2 regions of the Wansuia hejianensis genome follow, and region 2 is predicted to be linked to the other one. Evidence: predicted binding sites of a transcription regulator. Region 2 holds the regulator's gene; the other holds the start of a gene.
What was found. Region 2 encodes NrdR, which represses ribonucleotide reductase genes. Its sites were predicted from a motif close to CACAANATNTTGTG; they were not measured.
Positions count from the first base shown of each region.

Region 1: a site for NrdR is predicted at 1,167-1,180, ahead of H9Q79_RS11060 (adenosylcobalamin-dependent ribonucleoside-diphosphate reductase). Genes of this name have one in related genera too.

Region 1 is NZ_CP060635.1:2,385,882-2,388,999, reverse strand. It holds gene H9Q79_RS11070 (SOS response-associated peptidase) at 1-187, opposite strand, end outside; gene H9Q79_RS11065 (ECF transporter S component) at 425-1,030, shown strand; gene H9Q79_RS11060 (adenosylcobalamin-dependent ribonucleoside-diphosphate reductase) at 1,233-3,118, shown strand, end outside.
Region 2 is NZ_CP060635.1:1,410,433-1,413,550, forward strand. It holds gene H9Q79_RS06530 (ABC transporter permease) at 1-381, opposite strand, end outside; gene H9Q79_RS06535 (ABC transporter substrate-binding protein) at 482-1,558, opposite strand; gene nrdR (transcriptional regulator NrdR) at 1,740-2,189, opposite strand; gene H9Q79_RS06545 (PRC-barrel domain-containing protein) at 2,288-2,563, shown strand; gene H9Q79_RS06550 (acylphosphatase) at 2,647-2,970, opposite strand; gene H9Q79_RS06555 (xanthine phosphoribosyltransferase) at 2,933-3,118, opposite strand, start outside.

The DNA of each region.
Region 1 (3,118 bases), 980 kb from region 2:
AGCCGGGGAATCCCCAGGGGAGCAGTCCGGCCGTAAGGCCTGAAGCTCCGGCCAGTAATATGGGTGCCTGTTGGCCCGGAAATATGTCTCCGGTCTGGATATGAAGTGAAAAGCTCTGATCTAAGCGGCGGACCAGCTGTTCAATAGCTCTGGCTGTATCGTCGTCTATATAATATCTTCCGCACATAATTGTCCCTTTCTCCCGCTGAAAAGCGGGATTTTCTTATTGTTCTTAATTTTGCACATTTTAAAGGGGGTGTCAAGGCGGGCAGAGTGAAAAAAAGACTTGTATTTCTGAAAAAATTGTTGTATTTTTAACATACCGGTTATGAGGAGGAGAATAGCACGGGTCGGTTTTTCCTGATCTGATTCCGGTAAATGTATTATATCCCGGGAAGCGGGAATAATAACAGGAGGGAAAACAATGAAAAATAAGAGAACTCTTAAGATGGTACAGATGGCCATACTTATTGCGGTGCTGCTGGTAATGTCCTACACGCCGCTGGGATACCTGAAGATAGGTCTCCTTTCTATTTCGCTTTTATCGATTCCGGTGGTGATCGGTGCCATGCTGGTCGGACCGGCCGCGGGGGCTGTTCTGGGGGCTGTATTCGGTCTTACAAGCTTTGCACAGTGCTTTGGAGCAGATGCTTTTGGCGCGGCGCTTCTCAGCATTAATCCATTTCTGACATTCCTGGTCTGTGTGCCGACCCGGACCCTGATGGGATTTCTGGCAGGAGTGATTTTCAGAGGCGTTCACAGGATTGACAAGACGAAAACAGTATCTTATTTCGTGGGCGGGCTCTCCGGAGCAGTGCTGAATACAGTGTTTTTTATGGGGCTTTTGATGGTCTGCTTCTGGAACACAGATTACATCCAGGGGCTTAACCAAACCATGGGAGGTTTGGGGCTGTGGGCTTTTTTGATCGCTTTTGTGGGAATCAACGGAGTTGTGGAAGCGATCGTTGCCTGCGCGGCAGGAGGAATCATTTCCAAAGCAGTAAGTAAAGCTTTGAGAATAAATGAATAACTGAATCAGAAATATAGAGGCGTTCCGGACAGACCCGACCGGGGCGTCTTTTTTAATATCGCAGACAGATATGATTGGGCATATTTTCCATATTACGGTAAGAAATGCAGAGGGGAAGCGCCTATATCTTGAAAAACGCCATATATTGTGTTAATATGGAGATCGATCGCTAAATATTGTTGAAAAAGGAGGAAGAGGCAGCGTGAATATAGAAGAATGGCTGGGGCAGGATAATCAGCTGGGCTGCGATATCTGGCAGAAGAAATATTGCTATGAGGGAGAATCCTTCGACCGCTGGCTGGAACGGATCAGCGGGGGGAATGAGAGAATCGCCCGGCTCATATGCGAGAAAAAGTTTCTCTTTGGGGGCAGGATTCTCTCCAACAGAGGGTTGGAATATGAGGGAAGGAAGATCACCCTGTCTAACTGTTACGTGATCGAGCCTCCCAGTGATGATATTGAAAGTATTTTTGAGTGCTCCAAAAAGCTGGCGCGGACATACAGCTATGGAGGCGGCTGCGGGATCGATATTTCCAGGCTGAGCCCAAGGGGGGCCAAAATCAATAATGCAGCCAAGGAGACGACCGGCGCAGTGTCTTTTATGGAGCTGTATTCTCTGGTCACCAACCTCATCGGACAGAATGGGCGAAGGGGCGCGCTGATGATTTCCATTGACTGTTCCCATCCGGATGTGGAAGAGTTCATCGATTTGAAGACGGATTTGAACAAGGTGACAAAAGCCAACCTTTCTGTCCGCGTATCGGATGAGTTTATGAGGGCGGTGAAGAGAAATGAGCCGTTCCGGCTTCATTATATCAGAGAAGCCACAGGTGAAGAGATTGAGAAAACAGTGGACGCCAGGGAACTGTTTCATCATATAGCAGAGACCAACTGGGATTATGCGGAGCCGGGAGCACTGTTCTGGGACCGGGTGAGCAGCTGGAATCTGCTTTCCAATACGGAGGAATTTTCCTATGCGGGAGTGAATCCCTGTGCGGAAGAGCCTTTGCCGGCCGGCGGGAGCTGTCTGTTGGGCAGTGTGAACCTGTCGGAATTTGTGAAACACCCATTTACTGCTGAAGCCATGTTTGATTTTGACGAATTCAAGAGCTGTGTAAAAGAGAGCGTGCGCGCGCTGAATGAAGTGCTGGAAGAAGGGCTTCCGCTTCATCCCCTGGGGGAACAGAGAGAAAGCGTGGCTGACTGGAGGCAGATCGGCCTGGGGATCATGGGGCTGGCGGACATGCTCATGAAGATGGAACTGGCCTATGGGGAAGAAGAGGCCGTCCAGCTCTGTGACAGGATTGGATTTGCCATGGCCGATACGGCGATTGCAGCATCGGCCATGCTCGCCCGGGAAAAAGGGGCGTTTCCAAAATGCAAGGTTGAAGAGATTATGAGCACTCCGTATTTTGAAGCCAACACGTCGGTCCCGACCAGAGAGCTGGTGAAAAAATATGGACTCAGGAATTCACAGCTCCTGACCATCGCGCCGACAGGAACGCTGTCCACAATGCTGGGAATTTCCGGAGGCATTGAGCCGGTCTACGCGAATTATTATGAGAGAAAGACAGAATCACTCCACGGAAAGGATGTGTACTATAAAGTATACACAAAGATCGTGGATACTTATATGAAAGAGCACAAGCTGACGGATGACAGCCAGCTTCCGGATTATTTTGTGACGGCCATGACGCTGGATTACCGCCAGAGAATAGATATGCAGGCTGTCTGGCAGACCCATATCGACGCGTCTATCAGCTCCACAGTCAACGTGCCCAACCAGTTCACCGTGGAAGAGACAGAGAGCCTGTACTGCTATGCCCATGAACGGGGACTGAAGGGCGTGACAATCTTCAGGGATGGCTGCAGGCGCCTGGGCATTCTGAACGCCGAGGATGAGAAGAAGAAAAAATCCCCTGTGGCGGGAGAAGGGCTGGCGCGGGGAGAGATCGTGGAAATCAACGACGATGTAATCGGGAAGAAACGGAAGCTGATTACAGGCTGCGGAAGCCTCCACTGTATCGCCCTGTTTGACCCCTATACAGGCGCTCTGGTAGAGACATATCTGAGCAAAGGCTCTACAGG
Region 2 (3,118 bases):
GACCAGCAGATCATATTTATCCACGCTGATCGCCATGTTCGACGCGTTGCCCAGAATCCGCAGATTAATCGAATACAAGCCCAACTGGGTCAAAATTCCCGCCAGGATCGCCGGAATTCCCATGGCTGTGTGCAGAATCCCCGTCACGAATCCGGCCAGCATTCCCGCCGCAAAGGCACACAGCAGCGATACGCCCACCGAATGCCCGTTTACCATCATAACGATACAGACGGCCCCTCCGGTCGCCATCGTACCGTCCACGGTCAGATCCGCAAGATCCAGGATCTTATAAGTAATATACACGCCGATTGCCATAATGCCCCAGATCAGTCCCTGCGCGCAGGCACCGGGCAGAGCATTTAAAAGATTTACTATCTCCACAACATTTCCTCCCTTGTACGCCAGCAAAGGCTGCTGCATCTGTTCCAATGCAGCAGCCCCAACCGGCAGTTCTGTCAAATCATACTGCCGACAGCATTTATTAACCTTCTATCGCTTCGTAATCATCCGGAACGGTGATATTCAGTTCTTCACATCTGGCCGGAACATATTTTTTCGTCACGTTCGGCGCGGATTCGATGGGCATTTTGGATATATCTTCGCCATCCTGCAGAATCTGTACCGCCATCTCTCCAGCCTTGTAGCCGATGTCATAGTAGCTGATGGACAGAGTCGCAACGCCGCAGCCAGAACAGATACCTTCTTCGCCCGCAATGATCGGAATTCCAGCAGGCAGGCAGACGTTGTTAATTACTTCCGTATTGGAAGCAGATGTATTGTCAGTCGGGACATAGAGCACATCACATTCAGATGTGGCGCTGGTCGTTACGGCTGCGATATCGTTAGAATCCGCAAAGGTATAATCCTTACACGTATAGCCGTATTCTTCAAGATATGTGCGGATCGTATCGGCCTGGTATTTGGAGTTCGCCTCTGCCGAACAATACAGGATTCCCACATTCTTGGCATCCGGAAACAGCTCGTTCAGCATGGTCGCCTGATCCTTCAGCGGAGCCAGATCGCAGGTTCCGGAAATATTAGTTCCGGTCACGCCGGTCCAGTCATCGATATCCAACGCGGTCGCATAATCAGTGATGGAGGTCCCCAGGATCGGGATCTCGCTCGTCGCCGCTTGTGCTGCCTGAAGAGACGCTGTCGCGTTGGCCAGAATCAGATCCACATCCGAGGATACGAACTGGTTCATGATCGTCGCGCAGGTCGCTGAATCTCCTGACGCATTTTGTTCGTCAAATTTCACATTGTCCTTGCCGAGCTTTTCCACCAGAGCATCCTTAAATCCCTGAGTGGCTGCGTCAAGGGCTTCATGCTGCACTAACTGGCAGATGCCGATATTATATACGGTACCGTCGCCCGTCTGTTTTTCTTCCGAACTGCCGGAGCTGCTGGTTCCTGTGCTTCCGGAGCTCTCCGACTTGGATTCCGTCTTGGACTCTTCCTTCGATGAGCCGGAAGAAGCGCTTCCTGCTCCGTCAGACCCACAGGCTGCCATCGATGCCGCAAGCATCAACACTGTCACAAAAGCTATTGCCTTTTTCATAATGATTCCCTCTCTTTTCCTTCCAGTATTACGATTAAGCGGAGCGGCACTTTAGTGCTTTAAACCGTCATCTCACTCAATGCTAAAATTGTATCTCATATTACACCTTTTGTCAAATCTTATTTGGTCTAATTTAGTCTTTGCCGCCGCTTTTAAAGCATTCAGAGATAAAAAGGCAATTTTATTTAAGGATCTTTTTCAGTTCGTCCATAAAGGTATTCACGTCCTTGAATTCCCGGTACACAGATGCAAAGCGCACATAGGCCACAGGGTCCAGATCCTTCAGATGATTCATCACGAGTTCCCCGATGACTGTGCTGGGTATCTCCTTCTCTTCCAGATTGAAGATCTCTATCTCCACCTGGTCTACCAGCTCATTGATCTTCTGCACCGGAACCGGCCGCTTGTGACAGGCTCTGAGCACTCCGCCCTCGATCTTGGAGCGGTCATACTGCTCCCTGTTCTGATCCTTCTTAATTACGATCAGGGGAATTGTCTCCACCTTCTCGTAAGTAGTAAACCGTTTCCCGCACTCATCGCACATTCTGCGGCGCCGGATGGCGTTGTTATCCTCCACCGGACGCGAGTCCACCACCCTTGTATTATCCTGGTTACAAAATGGGCACTTCATATGATTAACCTCACTTCTTAAATATGCGGATTTCTTTTTCCAGTATAAAGTCTAACCCCCTTCAAGTCAATCATATACTAGAAAAAAAGGACTTTTTCATGCGCCTAATTGACCTGAAACAGAAAGAAGTCATCAACATCTGCACCTGTTGCTCCATCGGCTGTCCCGCAGATGTGGAATTCAACTGTATCACCGGCCGGATCACTGCGCTGATCGTTCCCGGCCCTGCAAAATTCTGCGGCATTCTGGGACGTGAAAAGGACATCATCATCCCCTGGGAGTGTATCTGCCAGATCGGAGATGATATCATCCTCGTCAAAATCCCCGAAGAACCGCCGCCTCCGCCTCCGCCAAGGCCTCCACGGAATCCATAACGCAACATCCTTTGAACAGAAGAACGCTCCGCCCGGCTCACCGGGAGCCGGCGGAACGCTCTTCTGACTTTTTCATTTCTTCATCACCGGATGTGAAAGCCTGATTCCTTCTGCAGCTCCATCCGCGTCTTCCGGATCTCTTCAATCCAGACAGCCTCCGAACGCGCGGCCATATCCAGCATCTGGCCGATAACATCCGGCGGTCCCTGAACCTCCAGCTCCACCGTATCATTCCAGCAATTCGTCACCCATCCGGTCAGCCCCAGGGCATTCGCCGCATGGCTCACCCGGTAACGGAAGCCCACTCCCTGCACCCGTCCGGATACGATCATATGGTAACGGACATGTTCTTCCATCTTCAGACCCTTCTCACTGTTCTCGGAAGAGGATGGTCCCAGTCTCATCATCCATGCTCTCGATGATCGCCAGGGACTCCACGCGGATTCCGTCTTCCCGAAGCATCCTGCCGCCAGGCTGCTGGCCCTTCTCAATAGCGATCCCCACGCCTTCGACGGTCGCTCCTGCACTCTGGATCATGTCGATCAGACCGCGCAC